Regions from separate parts of the Bradyrhizobium sp. Mp19 genome, predicted to be linked through region 2. Evidence: riboswitches for the same ligand, from Rfam matches in the RefSeq annotation. Region 2 holds a riboswitch; the other holds the start of a gene.

Region 1 (10,358 bases), on a different contig from region 2:
TACCAGTTCGCTCCGTCCGCCGGTAGGCGGACCGAGCCCCGCCTACGTCTTCAAATTCGCATGCGGCCGGCCGAAGTCGGGCGCGGCGGAGTCCTGGCCGGTCTCGACGATGCCGCGGCGGATGGCGCGGGTGCGGGTGAAGTGGTCGAACAGCGCTTCGCCGTCGCCGCGCCGGATCGCGCGAGTCAGCTTCGACAGATCCTCGTTGAAGGTGCCGAGCATCTCGAGCACGGCGTCCTTGTTGGCGAGGAATACGTCGCGCCACATCGTCGGGTCCGAGGCCGCGATGCGGGTGAAGTCGCGGAAGCCGCCGGCGGAGAATTTGATGACCTCGGATTCCGTCACCTGCGCCAGCTCGTCGGCGGTGCCGACGATGGTGTAGGCGATCAGATGCGGCAGATGGCTGGTGATCGCGAGCACGAGGTCATGATGGTCGGGCGTCATGACCTCGACCTTGGCGCCGAGCGCGGCCCAGAACGCGCGCAATCGGTCGGTCGCCGCGGGATCGGTGCCTTCGGGCGGGGTGAGGATGCACCAGCGGTTGATGAACAGCTCGGCGAAGCCGGAATCCGGCCCCGAATGCTCGGTGCCGGCCACCGGATGCGCCGGGACGAAGTGGACGCCGTCAGGCAGATGCGGCGCCATGTCCTTGACGACGGCGCCCTTCACCGAGCCGACGTCGGAGATGATGGCGCCGGGCTTGAGATGGCTGGCGATCTCGGCGGCGACCGGGCCGCAGGCGCCGACCGGGATGCAGAGGATGACGAGGTCGGCATCCTTCACCGCCTCGATATTGGTCTCGACGACGCGATCGACGATGCCGAGCTCGGCGACGCGCGCACGCGTCTTCTCCGAGCGCGCGGTGGTCACGATCTCGCCGACCAGCCCTTGCGCGCGCGCGCCGCGCGCGATCGAGCCGCCGATCAGGCCGAAGCCGATCAGCGCGATGCGTTTGAAGAGCGGGGCGGTGGTCACGATGTCACTTTCCGGCCAGGAAGTCGCGCAGGCCCTCGACCACGAGGCGGTTGGCCTCCTCGGTGCCAATGGTCATGCGCAGCGCATGCGGCAGCTTGTAATTGTTGAGTGCGCGCAGCACGAGGCCGCGCCGTGTGAGATAGGCGTCGGCTTCCGCCGCGGTCTTGCCCTTGTCGGTCGGGAAATGGATCAGCACGAAATTGGCGACGCTCGGTGTCACCTTCAGCCCGAGCTTGCCGATCTCCTCGGTCAGCCAGTTGCGCCATTGTTCGGTGTGGGTCCGCGACATCTGTACATGCGCCGTGTCCTCGATCGCCGCCACCGCCGCCAGCATCGCCGGCGTCGTGACGTTGAACGGACCGCGGATGCGGTTGCAGGCATCGACGATATGCGCCGGCCCGAACATCCAGCCGATCCGCAGCGCGGCAAGGCCGTGGATCTTCGAGAAGGTGTGCGTCACCACCGTGTTGTCGGTGGTCGCGACCAGCTCGATGCCGAGCTCGTAGTCGTTGCGCGAGACGTAGTCGGCATAGGCGGCATCGAGCACCAGCAGCACATGCGACGGCAGCGCGGCGCGTAGCCGCTTGACCTCGTCGAACGGGATGTAGGTGCCGGTCGGATTGTTCGGGTTGGCGAGCCAGACCAGTTTCGTGCGCGGCGTCACCACCTTGAGAATGGCGTCGACGTCGGCCGTGAAATTGGTCTCGGCCGCGATCACGTTCCTGGCGCCGTTCGCCATGGTGGCGATCGGGTAGACCAGGAAGCCGTGGGTGGTCGAGATCGCCTCGTCGCCGGGCGCGAGATAGGTGTGCGCCAAGAGATTGAGGATCTCGTCGGAGCCGGCGCCGCAGATGATGCGGTCGGGATCGAGCCCGTAGGCGCGGCCGATCGCCTCGCGCAGCACGCGCGAGGTGCCCTCCGGATAGTCCTCGAGATGGTCAGCCGCGGCCTTGTAGGCCGCGATCGCCTTCGGAGACGGACCGAACGGCGTCTCGTTGGCGGACAGCTTGAACACCTTGCGGCCCGGTTCCGGCACCGGGCTCTTGCCGGGCGTGTAGGGCGCAATATCGAGGATGCCGGGGTTCGGCACGGGGCGGGACATCATCAACTCCGAACAGAGCGTTTTCGAGCGAAGTGGATACCGGTTCGCGTGAAGAAAACGCGTCAAAACAAAAACCTGGACGGGCGGCCGGCTCCTACTTCAGGTCCTGGCCGATCCGTTAGAGGGCACCGTATAGCGCGTTGCGTGGCTGCCGACGAGGGCCGACGAGCGCACCGAGGCGCCGGCCTTGATCAGGGCGAGCTTGATGGCCTCGAAATTGTGGCCGGTGACCGAGACCAGGAGCGCCGCGCCGTCGAAGGCGGTGTCGGGGACCGCGACGATCTCGGCGAGCGGCGCAAGCGCGCGGGCGACATCGGCGTTCCAGCCGGAGACGCGCACGCTCCAGGTCTGCACTTCGGTGACCATGGCGTCGTCGGCGACCCGCGAGATCACGAACACCGGCAGCGCGGCGGGATGGTCGGCGCGTTCGAGGAACGGCAACCGCGCGATGATCTTCGGCGCGCCACTGGCCTCGAGCGCATTCCACCACGGCGTGCGGCTTGCGATCGCGGAGACCAGCGCGAGGTCGCCCTTCGACTTCGCCACCGCCTCGACCGCGGCCTGTGCGCTGAAATGCGAGACGTAAGGCACCACGAAGCCGAAGTGAAACCGCGCCGAGTCGCGCATGGCCGACTCGCCGACGGAAACATCGGCATGCACCGCGAACGGTGCCTGCACATAGGTGAAGGTCGAGATGATGACGCGCCAGATGCTCTCGATGGTGTCGAGCGGCAGGATGCCGCGATGACGCCGCACCAACTCGCGCATCATGCTGGCTTCGCGCGCCGGGCGGAACGCCGAGCCGACCTCCTGGGTCTTCTTGACCTGGATCAGACGGTCGATGATGTCGCCGCGCGCCATCAACAGGCGGTGAACCTGCTCGTCGATCGCATCGATTTCCTTGCGCAGCTCCTGCAGCGAGGGCGGCGACGGGGGTGGGTTGGACATGCTCTCAAACCTTGTCGTCGGGGCGGCCCGTTGCCGCGTCGGACAGGGTCCCTGATTAGGAAAGACGGGCAGCGAAAGCAAAGAGAAACGTCGCAGGCGTGCCTTGCGCATTCGGTTAACCAATTGGCCGTGGGCAGGGCTGTCTTGACGGCGGGGGGCGTGGGGACTACGTTCCCTGCGTCCCGTGGTCATTTGAGCCGGCCGGCTTGCAGCCACGTTAAACAACTCGCTAAACAGGCCGGGGACCTTATCAGCTCCCGGCCGAACCTTTGTTCAGGCCGGTTTTTTTATTGGCCTGAGGTCCGTCGAGCCCTCCCGCGCGGAGGCAGGGTCGCCTAGATGAGCAACGTGCGTCCGATACCGAGCCCACAAACCCCGAGCGATGATCGCGCCCATGAGGCCGACCATCCGTCGTCATTGGTGGCGAAGTTCGGGATGGACCAGCCGCTCAAGCTCGATTGCGGCGTCGATCTCGCACCGTTCCAGATCGCCTACCAGACCTATGGCGAGCTCAATGCCGACCACTCCAACGCGATCCTGGTCTGCCACGCGCTGACCGGCGATCAGCATGTCAACAACATCCATCCCGTCACCGGCAAGCCCGGCTGGTGGGAGACCATGGTCGGCATCGGCCGGCCGATCGATCCCGATAAATACTTCGTCATCTGCTCCAATGTGATCGGCGGCTGCATGGGCTCGACCGGCCCTGCGTCGCTGAACCCCGCGACCGGCAAGGTGTGGGGACTCGATTTCCCGATCATCACCATCCCCGACATGGTGCGCGCGCAGGCGATGCTGATCGATCGCCTCGGCATCACGACGCTGTTCTGCGTGGTCGGCGGCTCGATGGGCGGCATGCAGGTGCTGCAATGGACCGCGGCCTATCCGGAGCGCGTGTTCTCGACGCTCGCGATCGCCTGCTCGACGCGCCACTCGGCGCAGAACATCGCGTTCCACGAGCTCGGCCGCCAGGCCGTGATGGCCGATCCGGACTGGCGCGGCGGCCGCTATGTCGACGAGGACACCCATCCGCACCGCGGATTGGCCGTGGCGCGGATGGCCGCGCACATCACCTATCTCTCGGACGCCGCGCTGCATCGCAAGTTCGGACGGCGGATGCAGGACCGCGAGCTGCCGACCTTCTCGTTCGATGCGGATTTTCAGGTCGAGAGCTATCTGCGCTACCAGGGCTCGTCCTTTGTCGAGCGCTTCGACGCCAACTCCTATCTCTATCTGACCCGCGCGATGGACTATTTCGACATCGCCGCCGACCACAACGGCGTGCTGGCGAAGGCGTTCACCGGCATCAAGACGCGGTTCTGCGTGGTGTCGTTCACCAGCGACTGGCTGTTTCCGACCGCGGAATCGCGCGCGCTGGTGCATGCGCTGAACGCGTCGAGCGCGCGGGTGTCGTTCGCCGAGATCGAGACCGACAGGGGGCACGACGCCTTCCTGCTCGACGTACCCGAATTCCTCGACATCTCCCGCGCCTTCCTGCTGGCCGCAGGCAAGGCGCGCGGACTGAAGGACGACGGCCAGTCATGAGCATGCAGCAGACATTGCCCTTGCCGGGCATCGCGCCGGAGCGGACCGGCGGCCATCGCACTGATCATCTCCTGGTCGCCGACATGGTGCGGCCGGGCTCGCGCGTGCTCGATGTTGGCTGCGGCGATGGCGAATTGCTGCAGCTGTTGGAGAGCCGCGGCATCGACGGCCGCGGAATCGAGCTGTCACGCGAGGGCGTCAATGGCTGCGTCGCCAAGGGACTTGCTGTGGTGCAGGGCGATGCCGACACCGATCTCGTCAACTATCCCGACGATGCGTTCGACTACGTGATCTTGTCGCAGACCTTGCAGGCGACGCGACAGCCCAAGGTGGTGCTGGAAAATCTGCTGCGCATCGGCCAGCGCGCGATCGTCTCGTTCCCGAATTTCGGGTTCTGGAAGATGCGGCTGCAGCTCCTGATCGGCGGCCACATGCCGCGCACCGAGAATTTGCCGGCGAGCTGGTACGACACCTCGAACATCCATTTCTGCACCATCAAGGATTTCGTGCAGCTGTGCGAGGAGATCAATGTCAAGATGGAGCGCGCGGTGGCGCTCGATCTCTACGGCCGTCCGGTGCCGCTCAACCTGCCGTGGTGGGTGTGGAACATGTTCGGCGAGCAGGGCGTGTTCCTGCTCAGCCGGGGCGGGCAGGGGAAGTGACGTCATGGCGTCATTCCGGGGCACGCGAAGCGTGAACCCGGAATCTCGAGATTCCGGGTTCGATGCTGCGCATCGCCCTCAGGTGCGCAATTGCGCACCGGGGAATGACAGGACTACACCGGCGCCGCCACCTGCGACCGCGGATCGCGCACCGGCCAGCGGCCGGCCTCGACCAGCGCGATGAAGCGCTCGACCATCTCGTTGAACAGCGCCGGCTCCTCGAGATTGAGCACGTGACCCGACTTCGGGAAGAACGAGAGACCGGCGGCCGGCAGATGCTGCTTCAGGAACATGCTGGGGGCGATGCAATTGTCGTCCTCGTCGCCGCACAGGATCAGCGCCGGCGTCGCGGCGCGCTTGATGGCGTCGGTCATGGTGTAGATCGAGGGTCGGCCGCCCTGGAAGCTGCGCATCGTGTTGGCGGAGCCCCTGGCGTCGTGGCGGGCGAGCGCGGCATAGAAATCGGCGTGGCCGCGCGGATCCTTGACCAGGAACGGAATCCGGCTCGGCGCCTCGCGCGTCACCTTGGCGACCTCGACCGCGCCGATGCTCTCATATTGCTCGGCATTGGCGCGGCACTGCGCGCGGAAGGCATCGAGATGCTCGAGGCTCGAACCGGAGCCGACGGCGGCCAGCGTCATCGACAGCGTGCGCTCCGGCGCGTTGAGGGCAATCTGTAGCGACGAATAGGAGCCCATTGAGAGCCCGACGAAATGCGCTTTGGCGATGCCGAGATGGTCGAGCACCGCGAGCGCGTCGGTATAGAAGTGCTGGTAGGTGTAGACGTCGGCGCTCGGCGGCACGTCCGACGGCGTGTAGCCGCGCGCCGAATAGGCGATGCAGCGGTGGCCGCGCGCGAAGTAGCGCATCTGCGGCTCCCAATTGGTGTGATCAGCGGCGAACTCGTGCAGGAAGATGATCGGGGTTCCGCTGCCGGCCTCTTCGAAATGGAGGCGGACATGATCTTTCGTCGTGGCGTAGGGCATTGAAATTCTCCTCTCGTTGGCCGCCTCCAGATTTGCAGTTAATTTTCAAGGCCGCAATGCGGCAGTTCCGGTTCCTTTCTCGTCATCGAATCATCGCGGAATGACCCAGAAATTGTTCCCGCAACGCCGCATGAAATCTTCCTCGCGCCATCCCGATTTTCAAAACCACCGTCGCGTTCCCCCGGGAACGCGACGGGGAATTGGGGGGCGTTACAGAGGATCTAGTGAAGTATGGTTCAGTTGCTTGCGTGTCGCCGGTCGCTTCGTGTTTTGGCGCTGGCTCTGTGTTCGCTCACTCTCGCCGTGATCTCCGCCGCTCCGGCATCCGCCCGTCCGCACCACTCACGTCACGCGCATTCGGCCCATGCCGGTCATCACGCGCGTCATTATGCCCGCCATCACTATCGGCACACCGCGCGGCTGTCGCGCGCCGAGCGCCGCGCGCTCGCGCAGCCGGGCGGGATCGTCGAAACCAACGCAGCGCCGTTGCCCGGCAGCGCTGACCCCGTGCCCAACACCGGCGGCGTCAGCGCGGCAGGTGGCTTCGGCTCGTCCGGCATCGTGGCCGAGGCGCGCCGCTATCTCGGCGGCAATCCGACCGACCGCTCCAGCCTGTGGTGCGCACGCTTCATGAACATGGTGCTGCAGCACACCGGCCATCGCGGCACCGGCTCCGACATGGCGAGCTCGTTCGCCAAATACGGTACGCGCGTTTCGGGACCGCAGGTCGGCGCCATCGCCGTGATGAGCCGCCGCGGCGGCGGCCATGTCGGCGTCATCACCGGGGTCGATGCCAAGGGCAATCCGACCATGATCTCCGGCAACAGTGGCCACCGCGTCCGCGAGACGCCGGTCTCGCGCGGCCGGATCTACGCCTATGTGATGCCGACGAACTGACTCGTCGAAAGCGGGGCAGGGCGCGTATGCGCCTTGCCCGGCCTACGACGCGACAGGTCCCTCGGCGGCAATCGTGTCGCCGACGGCGGCGCCGCCATCGCTGATGATCTCGGCATAGATGCCGCATTCATTGTTGCCGAAGCGCTGCATCAGCGTGTTCGGCACCGAGAGGTCGCGTGCGCCGGTATCGGGATCGACATTGACCGCCGCACAGCGGGTGATGCGCTTCACCACCCTCGCCCGTGCGCTGCCGATCGCAATGGTCTGGTCGAGAAGGCTGGCTTCATGCCAGGCCGGCCAGCCCTCGACATAGAGGTTGGCGCGGAAGCGCAGCGGATGCACCGGCGCCCGCACCATCTCCTCGATCGCCTGCAGGCTGGCCAGATTGATGATCGAGACCACCTTGCGCGGCACGTCGGAGAAACTGTGCCCGGGGCTGACCAGCACCTTGGGCGGTCCCTTGATCTGGCCGGTATGACGGTCGGCGAAATAGCGCTCGATGGCCGCGCGGCCTTCCGCGGTCTCGAGGTTGCCCTGGGCCACCATCGCGCCATCCCGGCGCAGCGTCAGCACATGGCTGTCATCGTCGAAATGGGCGCGCAGCGGCGCCAGCCACTCGTCCCGCTGCAGCATCAGGAAATGCGGCTTCGGGAGCCACTTCGGCGCCGAGGGATCGAAACCGCTCGGGCCGTTCTCGATCGCATAGCGGCGATCGGAGCGGAGCGTCTCGCCGGCCTTGAGCTCTGCGTGCGGCAGCGGCTCGGGCGTGAGGCCCTTGACGGGGTAGCGGTAGATGCCGGTGATCCTGGCGGAGGAGAGCTGTGCGTTGTCCATCCGCTCGCTCTAGCCTGTTTGGCGGGCGAGGAGAACTGCCGGCCGCGGGAAGGTACTAGTCGGCGCGCGCCGCTCCGGGAGCGTCCAGCATGCGCTGCATGAATACGAGATCGAGCCAGCGGCCGAACTTGCGTCCGACCTCCGGCATCCGGGCGACCTCGACGAAGCCGGCCTGCGCGTGCAGCCGCAGCGAGGCCGGATTGCCGCCGTCGATGCCCGCGATCATGACGTGCTTGCCGAGCGCGGTGGCCGCGGCGATCAGTTCGTCGACGATGATCCGGCCGAGGCCGCGGCCGCGATGATCGGCATGGACATAGACGCTATGCTCGACGCTGTAGCGGTAGCCTGGGAAGGCCCGGAAGTCGCCGAATGTGCCGTAGCCGAGCACCGTCGTCCCCTCGACGGCCACCAGCACCGGATAGCCGAGCGCCAGCCGCGCCTTCATCCAGGCCAGCCGCTCGGCGTCGGAATCCTGCTTCTCCGTCCAGATTGCATTCGAGTTGGCGACCGCCTCGTTGAAGATCGCGGTAATCGCAGGGATGTCCTGCTCGGTGGCGGGGCGGATAATCATCGGTGGTTCCTTGACGGGCCTCTTGAACGGACCCCATCGTCTACTATATAAGACGATATGTCAATTATAGAGGACAAGGCCGATGAGGCTCTCGGGCGGCGGGTTCGCGCCGAACGGGAGGGGCGCGGCTGGTCGCTGGCGGACCTCGCCGGGCGGGCCGGCGTGTCCAAGGCCATGCTGAGCAAGATCGAGCGGGCGGAGGCAAGCCCGACGGCGGCGACGCTGTCGCGGATCGCCACCGCCTATGGCCTCACCATGGCTGCTCTGTTCGAGATTGCCTCACCCAATTCCCGCCTGCAGCGGGCCAAGGATCAGCCGGTCTGGCGCGATCCGAAGGCGGCCTATCTGCGGCGGCAGGTGTTCCTGCATCCAGCCAATCCGCTGGAGCTGGTGGAGATCGAGCTGCCTGCGAGGCAGGAAGCCGGCTTCCCCGCCAGCGCCTATCACCTGGTCCGCGAGGTGGTGTGGGTGATCAGCGGCCGCCTCACTTTGATGGAAGGAGCGGAGCGCCACGAGCTCGCTGCGGGTGACCGCGTCGAGCTTGGTCCGCCGTCGGACATCGTCTTCCGTAACGAAACGGCTCAGCCTTGCCGCTACCTTGTCGCCATCGTGCGGCGCTGAGCTTCATCGGGCGAAATCGCAGACTGCGGCTCTTCCGTTTTGGAACCAAGTGCCCACATCTGCGGCAAGCCTGAAAAATGATGGCGACGACCAGAGGCTGGTTGAGGAACGTCAACGCGGCCCGCGGAAACCCAATGAAGATGCCGTTGTCATGCCTGAGTGGGTGACGATGGCAGGCCGAGGGAAAACGAATGAACATTGAGAAGTACACCGAGCGCGCGCGCGGATTCATCCAGTCTGCCCAATCGCTCGCAATGCGCGACGGTCACCAGCAGTTCTCGCCGTTGCATCTGTTGAAGGTGCTGCTGGACGACAATGAGGGACTTGCCGGCGGTCTGATCGACCGTGCCGGCGGCAATTCCAGAGCAATCCTGAAAGCGACCGAAGAGGCGCTGAACAAGCTGCCGAAGGTCTCGGGCAATGGTGCCGGGCAGGTCTACCTGTCGCCGGAGCTGGCGCGTGCCTTCGATGCGGCGGAAAAGGCCGCCGACAAGGCCGGCGACAGTTTTGTCACCGTCGAGCGGCTGCTGCTCGGGCTCACGCTCGAGAAGGGCAGCGATGCCGCCTCCGTCCTGAGCAAGGGCGGCGTCACGGCGCAGAACCTGAACGCGGCGATCGAAGCGCTGCGCAAGGGCCGCACCGCCGACAGTGCGACCGCCGAGAACGCTTACGACGCGCTGAAGAAATATGCCCGCGACCTGACCCAGGCTGCGCGCGACGGCAAGCTCGACCCGGTGATCGGCCGCGACGAGGAGATCCGCCGTACCATCCAGGTGCTGTCGCGGCGGACCAAGAACAATCCCGTCCTGATCGGTGAGCCCGGCGTCGGCAAGACCGCGATCGTCGAGGGCCTGGCGCTGCGCATCCTCAACGGCGACGTGCCGGAGAGCCTGAAGGACAAGAAGCTGCTGTCGCTCGATATGGGCGCCCTGATCGCCGGCGCGAAATATCGCGGCGAGTTCGAGGAGCGGCTGAAGTCCGTCCTGCAGGAGGTCTCGACCGCCGAGGGCGGCATCATCCTGTTCATCGACGAGATGCACACGCTGATCGGCGCCGGCAAGACCGACGGCGCGATGGACGCGTCCAACCTGTTGAAGCCGGCGCTCGCGCGCGGCGAATTGCACTGTATCGGTGCGACCACGCTCGACGAGTACCGCAAGCATGTCGAGAAGGATGCCGCGCTGGCCCGCCGGTTCCAGCCGATCTATGTCAGCGAG
Region 2 (10,358 bases):
GCGATGGCCAAATCCTTCAAGGAGAAGAACGCGGCGTAGCGGGGCTGGCGGCCGGAAAATTTTTCACCGTCACCCTGAGGAGGCCGCATAGCGGCCGTCTCGAAGGGTCGACGGCCCGGCTTTGTCCACGAGCATGTTGAGGCATCGGGGCCGTGCATCCTTCGAGACGCGGCCAAGGGGCCGCTCCTCAGGATGACGGTGTGAGAGTCGGGGGATTGTGGAGCAGAGAGCTACGACAGCGCCGGCTGCGCCTCGGCGACCGGCGCTGATTTGCCCCAGCGCGTCAGGATCACGCTGAGGCAGGACAGCACGCCGAGCACCCCCATCGAGGCGGCGGCGAGTGCGAAGAAGTTCTGCGCGCTTGCGTCATGCGTCGACAGCCACCAGCCGCCGGCGCCGATAAAGATCAAGCGCGCCGTCTGCGCCAGCACCGGACCCAGCACCTTCGCCGCGCCCTGCGAGGAGAAATACATCGACATCGCAAGGCCGATGAAGGCGTACATCGGCGCGGCGGTCGAAAGATATTGATGGCTGGTCGCCCGCACATGCGGATCATTGGTGAACAGATTGACCCAGAGGTCTGGGAAGACGGCGATGAAGCTGCCGACCACGCCGACCGCAAGGAACGACACCGTGCCCGCGGTCCAGGCGATGCGCCGGGCCCGCGCGACGCGCTCGGCGCCGACCGCCATGCCGATCATCGGCACCGAGGCGATGCCGACCGCGAAGGCGACCGAGGTCAGCATGAATTCGAGCCGCGCGCCGATGCCGTAGCCGGCGAGCACCGCGGTGCCGAACTGCGCCAGCATGTGGGTGAAGATCGAGATCGTCAGAACCGATTGCAGCGGCGAGAAGCAGGACACCGCGCCGACCTTGAGGATGTCGATGAACATCGCCCACTGCACGCGGAGCCCCTTGAGCTTCGGCTTCACGCGCGCGCGGCCCGAGAACAGATACCAGCCCATCACGCTGATGCTGATCGAATAGGCGATCAGCGAACCTGCGGCGACACCGCGCATGCCGAATTGCGGTACCGGACCGAGACCGAGCCCGAGCGTGCCGCCGAGAATGATCTGCCACACCGCCGAGGACAGGATCATGGTCGACGGCAGCTTCATGTTGCCTGTGCCGCGCAGGATGCCGGCCATGGTGTTCATCAGCCAAGGCAGGATCGCGCCGCCGAAGAACACCTGCGAATAGGCGATCGCCTGCGCCAGCACATTGCCGCGGCCGCCGAGCAATTCGAGCAGGCGCGGACCGAAGATCAGCATGCCCAGCATGAACGTCAAACCAAAGGTCAGGCCGATCAGCAGCGCATGCATCGCCAGCGTCGAGGCGCGCTCGATCTCGCCGGCACCGAGCGCACGCGCGATCGCGGATGCGACGCCGCCGCCCATCGCGCCGCCGGACATCGTCATGGTGAGGATCACGCAGGGAAACACCAGCGCCATCGCCGCAAGCGACTCGACGCCGAGCCGGCCGATATACGAAGTCTCCGCGATGACGACGCAGGTGCCGGCGGAGAGCGCGATCACATTCGGCCACGCCAGCCAGAGCAACGTGCGCAGGATCGGCCCGTCGAGCAGCGCATTGCGCGCCGGCTTGGTCACCGGCGGCGGCAGCGGCCGCTCTTGTTCGTCGACAGGTATTTCGGCGAGGCCGAGATCGGACATTTCTACTCCCACGCGCGATCTGGGGAGCCGCGCCATGGTGTTTCCCTACCATGGCAATGGCGGAATCCACGTGCGCGGGACGCAAGGGGGGCCTGCGCGATTGCAGGTGAACCCGGATGAACCTTGGCGCTAGCCGATCGACCACACGAACGGCGCGCCGGCGGCACCATTCGGCTTCAGATGCACCGGAATATGCCGCCCGCAGCCGGCGGCCAGCCCGTCGAACAGGCCGGTCAGCACGCTGGCGCAGGCCGGATGATAGTCGGCGACGTCGGCCATCAGCTTCCAGCCGTGCTGGCGGATTTCGAACTGGCCCTCGGATTCGGTGATGTCAGCGACATCGTCCTGCGACTCGAAGAGAGTGCGCAGGAATGCGGCAAATTCCGTGGCACGGCCACGGCTGCCGCCGAGCGCCTGCGCGACCTCGTCATAATACTGCATGCCGATCAGCTTGCCGGTGAGATGCAGCAGATAGCTCGCATCCTCGGGGCCGAACACCTGCACGATGACCGGCGCGGCCGTCTTCACATATTCCATCGCGTAGTTGCGATAGGCCTTTTCCAGCCGCGGCTTCGGCCAGCTGTCGACCGGCAGCGCCGGCGCGGTTCTGGAATCGAACAGCGGCGCCTCGAGATGGCGCGCGAACACGAGGCGCTGATCGAGCTCGAGCGGATGATCGTACTCGCAGTAATAGCCTTCGAGGCCGTCCTGGCCGTCGACACTCTGCTTGGTGCAGACAAAGCCGAGCCGCAAATCCCCGAGCGCGACGCCATTGTTGGCGTGCCAGCCGCGCAGCATCGCGCGCGAGACCTCGCCGGGCACGCCGCAAATCGCCGTGCCCTTCCAGATCCAGCGCGGCGGCGGATAGCGGATCCAGGCCTTGCGGTCGGTCTCGTACATGTATTCGACATGCACGCCGCCGATCCAGTTGGAGAGATAATGATACTGCGCGGCCGCGACCGCCGGCGGCAGACCGTCGAGGCCGAGCTTCTTCAGGCCGGGGAGAAAGCGTTCCTGCTGCTGGCGGCGAAACACGCGGAAGACGAATTCGGCGGCGTCAACGGTGCCGCGCCGCGTGACGACGGTGAGGATCAGCCCGGTGAAGAAGGCGTGATAGAGATCGGCGACGCTGCGCCATTTGCGCCACTGCGTTTCTTGTGCGCTTTCGCCTGCGGTCATGTTCGCTCCCTGGCTCTTGTTGGCGAGGTCGAGCTCGCATGCGCAATCGTAGCCCGGATGCAGCGAAGCGCAATCCGGGGCGGCGCGTTGCAGCGGCGCGAATCCCGGATTTCGCTTCGCTCCATCCGGGCTACGGAATTAATCGCGCGCGAAACGGAATTACACACTCGGTGTCATCGCCCGACTTGATCGGGCGATCCATTATTCCAGAGCCGGTGTGACCGATCGAGAAGCCGCGGCGTACTGGATTCCCCGCTTTCGCGGGGAATGACAGCGGAGGAGGAATTCCGCTACACGCGAAAATGTTTCGACAGCTTCAGGCCCTGCGCCTGATAATTCGAGCCGATGCGCTGGCCGTACAGCGCGTCGGGGCGCTCGAGCATCCGTTCATAGACGAGACGGCCGACGATCTGGCCATGCTCGAGAATGAACGGCACCTCGCGCGAGCGCACCTCCAGCACGGCGCGCGCGCCCTTGCCGCCGGCGCCGGCATAGCCGAAGCCGGGATCGAAGAAGCCGGCATAGTGGACGCGGAATTCGCCGACCAGCGGATCGAACGGCACCATCTCCGCGGCGTAGTCCGGCGGCACCTGCACCGCCTCTTTCGACGCCAGGATGTAGAACTCGCCGGGATCGAGAATGAGGCTACCGTCGGGCCGGGCCTTGATCGGCTCCCAGAAATCGTCGACCGCATAGCCGCCGCGGCGATCGACATCGACCACGCCGGTGTGGCGCTTGGCGCGATACCCGACGAAGCCGCCCGAGCTCTCGCCGGAGAGATCGACGGAAAGCGCAACGCCATCGGAGAGATCGGCATCGTCGATATCGACCAGCCGCTCGGCGGCATGCAGCGCATCGAGCTCGTCGGCGGTCAACGTCGCCTCGCCGATCCGGAAGCGGACCTGGCTGAGCCGCGAACCCTCGCGCAGCAGCACGGGAAACGTCTTCGGGCTGATCTCGGCGTAGAGCGGGCCGTGATAGCCGGCGCCGATCATATCGAAGCGGCGGGTGCCGTCGGCGATCACGCGGGTGAAGACGTCGAGCCGTCCGGTCGAGCTCTTCGGGTTGGCCGCGGCCACGATCTCCGGCGGCAGCGCCAGGCTCTCCAGCAGCGGCACGATGTAGACGCAGTTGGTCTCCAGCACCGCGCCGTCGGACAGATCGATCTCGTGCAGCTTCAGCTCGTCGATCCGCTCGGCGACGGTGGCATCGGGCCCCGGCAGGAAGCTGGCACGGACCCGGTAGGCGATGTCGCCAAGGCGCAGATCGAGGCTGGCCGGCTGGATCTGGCTCTCGACGAAGTCGTAGGCGGGCAGAATGAGGCCGGCCTCCGCCATCTCCGCGATCATGCGGTCGGGCAGGATTCCGTTGGATTCATCTTCCAGCGTGAACGACACGGCGAGGTCCCTCGAGATGGCCCAAAATCATACTCTGAACGGCCATCAAGCCCCAATATATGGGCTTTTAGGGGTTATCCGATGACCGTCTTGACGGAAAGGGCGCGAGGGAATATCAGCTGCACTTATCCCGTGGTGATTTGAGCCGGCCGGCTTGCAGCCACGTTAAATAAGTCGCTAAACAGGCCGGGGACAGTGTGATCCCGGCTTGTGGAGGTTGCTCCAGGCCGGTTTTTTTGTGGCCAGTTTCCAGGGGAAATGGCCACCTCGGAGGTCACATGTCTGAATCTGAAGGTACCGCCCGCTTTCGTCCCGAAACCCGCCTCGTCCATGGCGGCACGCTGCGCTCGCAGTTCGGGGAGACGTCGGAAGGGCTGTTTCTCACCCAGGGCTACGTCTACGACACCGCCGAGCAATGCGAGGCGCGCTTCAAGGGCCAGGACCCCGGCTTCATCTATTCGCGCTATTCCAACCCGACCATTGCGATGTTCGAGCGCCGCATGATCGAGCTCGAGGGCGCGGAAGCCGCGCGCTCGACCGCGACCGGCATGGCCGCGGTGACCACCGCGATCCTGGCGCCGCTGAAGGCCGGCGATCATGTGGTGGCCTCGAAGGCCCTGTTCGGCTCCTGCCTCTACGTGGTGCAGGACCTGTTGCCGCGCTACGGCATCGAGACGACGCTGGTCGACGGCCTCGATCTCGACCAGTGGCAGCGCGCATTGCGGCCGAACACCAAGACCTTCTTCCTGGAGAGCCCGACCAATCCGACGCTCGACGTGCTCGACATCGGCGCGATCGCACAGATCGCGCATAGCGGCGGCGCCCGGCTGATCGTCGACAATGTGTTCGCGACGCCGATCTGGCAGAGCCCGCTGTCGCTCGGCGCCGACGTCGTGGTCTATTCTGCGACCAAGCATATCGACGGCCAGGGCCGCTGCCTCGGCGGCGTCATCCTGTCATCAGAAGCCTTCATCGCCGAGCACATCCACAATTTCATGCGCCAGACCGGTCCGTCGCTGTCGCCGTTCAACGCCTGGGTGCTGCTGAAGGGGCTGGAGACGCTCGGCGTCCGCGTCCGCGCCCAGACCGAGAACGCGGCGAAGATCGCCGAGGCGCTGGCCAGGCATCCGAAGATCACGCGGCTGGTCTATCCGGGCCGCCCCGACCATCCGCAGGCCGAGACGGTGAAGAAGCAAATGGGCGCCGGCTCGACGCTGGTCGGCTTCGAGGTGAAGGACGGCAAGGCCGGCGCCTTCCGCTGCCTCAACGCGCTGAAGATCTCGCGCATCTCCAACAATCTCGGCGATGCCAAGAGCCTGGTCACGCATCCCGCGACCACGACGCATCAGCGGCTGGCGCCGGAAGCCCGCGCCGAGCTCGGTATCAGCGAAGGTTTTATTCGCTTCTCGGCCGGGCTCGAGCATCCCGACGACCTGATCGAGGATTTTGAGCGGGCGCTGGCGCGGGTTTAGGGCGAACAGAGAAGTCTAGTCTGGAGAGCTCGGCGCCCTCTCCCGCTTGCGGGCAAGGCTATCGCATATGCCCCTTGGCGACTGCGCAAGTGCTGGGCCTCGTGGTTCGAGACGCGCCGCAAGCGGCGCTCCTCACCATGAGGGTCTACTATTGTGCCGCAAAACAAGACCTCATCCTGAGGAGCCCGCCGAAGGCGGGCGTCTCGAAGGATGGCCACGAGGGCATCGCCACGATATGCGATAGCCCTGCGCTTGCGGCGCAAGTGCTCGGCCTCGTGGTTCGAGACGCGCCGCAAGCGGCGCTCCTCACCATGAGGGTCTACTATTGTGCCGCAAAACAAGACCTCATCCTGAGGAGCCCGCCGAAGGCGGGCGTCTCGAAGGATGGCCACGAGGGCATCGCCACGATATGCGATAGCCCTGCGCTTGCGGCGCAAGTGCTCGGCCTCGTGGTTCGAGACGCGCCGCAAGCGGCGCTCCTCACCATGAGGGTCTACTATTGTGCCGCAAAACAAGACCTCATCCTGAGGAGCCCGCCGAAGGCGGGCGTCTCGAGGGATGGCCACGAGGGCACCGCCACGAAATGCGATAGCCCTGCGCTTGCGGGGGAGGCGAAGGAACTTACGTCGCCGCCGTGGTGACGCCGCCGTCGACCACGATGGTCTGGCCGGTCATGAAGGTCGAGGCGTCGGAAGCGAGATAGGCCACGGCGCCGGCGATCTCGTTGGGCTCGCCGATGCGGCGGAGCGGCGTCGATGCGGTGCGGCGCTTCAGATTATCCGGGTCCTCCCACAACGCGCGGGCGAAGTCGGTCTTCACCAGGCCGGGCGCCACGCAATTGACGCGCACGCCCTTCGGCCCCCACTCGCCGGCGAGGCTGCGGCACAGCGCGAAGTCGGCCGCCTTGGAGATGCCGTAGGCGCCGATCACCGTCGAGCCGCGCAGGCCGCCGATCGAGGAGATGATCACGACCGAGCCTTTGCCGCGCTCGGCCATCTGCGGAATGGTCTGCGAGCACAGCCAGATGTTGCTCTTGACATTGGCGCCCATGATCTTGTCGAACGCCTCGTCCGTAATGTCGAGCAGCGGGCCGTAATACGGATTCACCGCGGCGTTGCAGACCAGGATGTCGATCTTGCCGTAGTGCTTGATGGTGCCCGAGACCAGCGCCTCGACCTCGTTGCGGCGTGAGATGTTGCAGGGGATGACGAGCGCATCGCCGCCCGCCTTCTTGATGCCGTCGGCGACTTCTTCGCAGGCGTCCGCCTTGCGCGAGGAGATCACGACCTTGGCGCCGAGTTTGGCCAGGAGCTCGGCCGAGGAGCGGCCGATGCCGCGGCTCGAGCCGGTGATGACCGCGACCTGGCCGGTGAGATCGAACGGGGTGTTTTTCATTGTTGTTGTTTCCCTGTTGTTGACGCGTCATTCCGGGATGCGCCGCAAGGCGCAGCCCCGGAATCCAGAAGTTGTGGTGTGAGATTCCGGGTTCTCGCTTCGCGAGCCCCGGAATGACGCCTGTGTGGTTAAGCCAGCAGCCCGCCGCCCTCGCTGACGCGACGGAGGTGGTAGTCGGTGTCGCCGAGCGTGTTCTCGATCATGGTCAGCCGCTTGAAGTAGTGGCCGATCTTGGCTTCCATGGTCATGCCGATGCCGCCATGGAGCTGGATCGACTGCTGGCCGACGAACTTCAAGGACTTGCCGACCTGCACCTTGGCAGCCGCGACTGCGGACGAACGCTCCTTGGCGTCGTCGAAGTCCGACGCCATGGTGGCGAACATCGACATGCTGCGGGCCTGCTCCAGCGCCACGAACATGTCGGCGGCGCGGTGCTGCAGGCTCTGGAACGAGCCGATCGCAACGCCGAACTGCTTGCGGGTCTTGATGTACTCGACGGTCTCCTTAAGCGACTCGTCCATCGCACCGACCGCTTCCGCGCACAGCGCAATGCGGGCTTCGTCGGCGACGCGCTCGATCAGGGGCAGGCCGTTCTCGGGATCGCCGATCGCAGCGTCAGCACCGACCTCGACATTGGTGAAGGTGATGTCGGCCGCATGCAGGCCGTCCTGGGTGGGATAGCCCTTCCTGGTGACGCCCTTGGCATCCGCCGGAACCAGGAACACGCCGATGCCGGTCTTGTCGCGCTGGCCGCCCTTGGTGCGCGCGGTCACGATCAGCGTGTCGGCGTTCTCGCCGTTGAGCACGACGAACTTCTCGCCGTCGATCACCCAGCCGGCGCCCTTCTTCTTGGCCGTGGTCACGACGTCGAAGAGATCGTAGCGCGAGTTCTTCTCGAGCTGGGCAAAGCCGAAGGTCTTGCTGCCGTCGATGATGCCGGGAATGTACTTGGCCTTCTGCTCGGCCGAGCCGCCATGGCGCAGGAAACCGCCGGCGACCACGACGGTGGCGAGATAAGGCTCGACCACCAGCGCCTTGCCGAGCGCTTCCATCACGATCATGGTCTCGACCGCGCCGGCGCCGAAGCCGCCGTCGGTCTCCGCAAAGGGCAGACCAAGCAGGCCCTGCTCGGCGAGCTTGCCCCAGAGCGCTTTGCTCCAGCCGCCCTTCTCCTTCATGTACTTCTTGCGCGCATCGAAGTCGTAGGCATCCGCCAGCAACCCGTCGACGCTCTCCTTGAGAAGCCGCTGCTCCTCGGACAGATCAAAATCCATTTTATCATCTCTCCAAAATCACGCGGGCGCCTGCCCTGATCTCCACTCGTCATCCCCGCGAAAGCGGGGATCCAGTACGCCGCAGCCCTCGTTGGGAATCACGATCGGCTCGGCGTACTGGGTCCCCCGCCTGCGCGGGGGACGACACCGAACTTGTGGCTTACAGTCCCAGCACGGCCTTGCTGATGATGTTGCGCTGGATCTCGTTGGAGCCGCCGTAGATCGAAACCTTGCGGTTGTTGAAGTAGCTCGGCGCGATCTGCGCGGTCCAATCCATGCTCTCGTTGGAGCCGGCATCGCCGTGCTCGTCGTAGGGTGCGGCGAACGGACCGATGATCTCCATCAGCAGCTCGGTGGTGGTCTGCTGGATCTCCGAGCCCTTGATCTTGAGCACCGAGGAGGCCGGATTGGGCTTGCCCTTGCCGTGCTTGCCCTCGTCGGCGACGACGCGGAGCTGGGTCAGCTCGAGCGCCTTCAGCTCGATCTCGCAGGCCGTGAGCTTCTCGCGGAACGCCGGATCCTCGATCACCGGACGGCCGCCGGCCTCGACCTTGGAGGCCAGCGCACGGATGCGGCGCAGCCGCTCCTTCGACACGCCGACCCGGGCGATGCCGGTGCGCTCATTGCCGAGCAGGAATTTGGCGTAATCCCAGCCCTTGTTCTCTTCGCCGATCAGGTTCTCGTAGGGCACCTCGACGTCGTCGAAGAACACTTCGTTGACCTCGTGGCCGCCGTCGATGGTCTGGATCGGGCGCACGGTGACGCCCTTCGACTTCATGCTGAACACGATGAAGGAGATGCCCATCTGCTTCTTCGCGTTGTTGTCGGTGCGGCAGAGGCAGAAGATCATGTCGGCGTGCTGGGCGAGCGTGGTCCAGGTCTTCTGGCCGTTGATGATCCACTTGTCGCCCTTACGCTCGGCCTTGGTCTTCAGCGACGCGAGGTCCGAACCCGAACCCGGCTCCGAGAAGCCCTGGCACCACCAGTCGTCGACATTGGCAATCCGCGGCAGATATTCCTTCTTCTGCTTCTCGTTGCCGAAGGTGTAGATGACCGGACCGACCATGCTGACGCCGAAGGCGAGCGGCTGCGGCGCGGGGTAGGATTGCAGCTCCTCGTTGAAGATGTAGTGCTGCACGGTGCTCCAGCCGGTGCCGCCATATTCCTTCGGCCAGTGGGTGACGCCCCAGCCCTTCTTGTTGAGGATGCGCCACCAGGTGACCATCTCGTCCTTCGACAGATGGCGGCCTTCCTGCAGCTTGCGCCGGGTCTCCGGCGGCACGTTGTTCTTGAAGAACTCCCGTACCTCCTCGCGAAACGCTATCTCTTCCTTGGTGAAAGCGAGATCCATCGGATCCTCCTTTTGAGCGAAACCTAACGTCTTGTTTCGTTGTCGTCCTGGCGAAAGCCAGGACCCATTACCACCGGCCTTCGTTGTCCTGCGAAGGCGACTGCCGTCCGTGCCCCTTACCCCGGCCGCGGGGTATGGGTCCTGGCTTTCGCCAGGACGACGGTGAATTACTGCAGCACCTCGAACAGGCCGGCCGCGCCCATGCCGCCACCGACGCACATGGTGACGACGGCGTATTTGGCCTTGCGGCGGCGGCCCTCGATCAGCGCGTGGCCGGTGAGCCGCGCACCCGACATGCCGTAGGGATGGCCGACCGAGATCGCGCCGCCATTGACGTTGATCTTCTCCGGATCGATGCCGAGCTTGTCGCGGCAGTACAGCACCTGCACCGCAAACGCCTCGTTGAGCTCCCACAGATCGATGTCGTCGACCTTGAGGCCGTGGCGCTTGAGCAGCCGCGGCACCGCGAACACCGGACCGATGCCCATCTCGTCCGGCTCGCAGCCGGCGGAGACGAAGCCGCGGAAGATGCCGAGCGGCTTCAGGCCGCGCCTGGCGGCTTCCCTGTCGCTCATGATCACGGAGGCGCTGGCGCCGTCCGAAAGCTGGCTGGCATT

Evidence for each region. A riboswitch is a leader RNA that binds a small molecule or an ion and turns the genes downstream of it on or off. The one in region 2 is predicted to bind S-adenosylmethionine.
Region 1: another riboswitch for S-adenosylmethionine. It lies ahead of QJT82_RS32175 (homoserine O-acetyltransferase); the one in region 2 lies ahead of QJT82_RS08880 (O-succinylhomoserine sulfhydrylase).

The regions. Positions count from the first base shown of each region.
Region 1 covers NZ_JASAUT010000040.1:5,716-16,073, forward strand. Annotated here, with positions in the region: gene QJT82_RS32160 (prephenate/arogenate dehydrogenase family protein) at 43-975, opposite strand; gene hisC (histidinol-phosphate transaminase) at 980-2,077, opposite strand; gene QJT82_RS32170 (chorismate mutase) at 2,177-3,025, opposite strand; SAM riboswitch at 3,200-3,279, shown strand; gene QJT82_RS32175 (homoserine O-acetyltransferase) at 3,365-4,570, shown strand; gene metW (methionine biosynthesis protein MetW) at 4,567-5,232, shown strand; gene QJT82_RS32185 (alpha/beta hydrolase) at 5,346-6,218, opposite strand; gene QJT82_RS32190 (TIGR02594 family protein) at 6,450-7,115, shown strand; gene QJT82_RS32195 (MOSC domain-containing protein) at 7,158-7,949, opposite strand; gene QJT82_RS32200 (GNAT family N-acetyltransferase) at 8,005-8,520, opposite strand; gene QJT82_RS32205 (XRE family transcriptional regulator) at 8,578-9,141, shown strand; gene clpB (ATP-dependent chaperone ClpB) at 9,333-10,358, shown strand, end outside.
Region 2 covers NZ_JASAUT010000005.1:176,772-187,129, forward strand. Annotated here, with positions in the region: gene QJT82_RS08860 (SRPBCC family protein) at 1-39, shown strand, start outside; gene QJT82_RS08865 (MATE family efflux transporter) at 231-1,673, opposite strand; gene QJT82_RS08870 (hypothetical protein) at 1,803-2,852, opposite strand; gene QJT82_RS08875 (2'-deoxycytidine 5'-triphosphate deaminase) at 3,143-4,249, opposite strand; SAM riboswitch at 4,372-4,451, shown strand; gene QJT82_RS08880 (O-succinylhomoserine sulfhydrylase) at 4,528-5,721, shown strand; gene QJT82_RS08885 (hypothetical protein) at 5,796-6,362, shown strand; gene QJT82_RS08890 (SDR family oxidoreductase) at 6,343-7,116, opposite strand; gene pimD (pimeloyl-CoA dehydrogenase small subunit) at 7,245-8,390, opposite strand; gene pimC (pimeloyl-CoA dehydrogenase large subunit) at 8,551-9,741, opposite strand; gene QJT82_RS08905 (acetyl-CoA C-acyltransferase) at 9,909-10,358, opposite strand, start outside.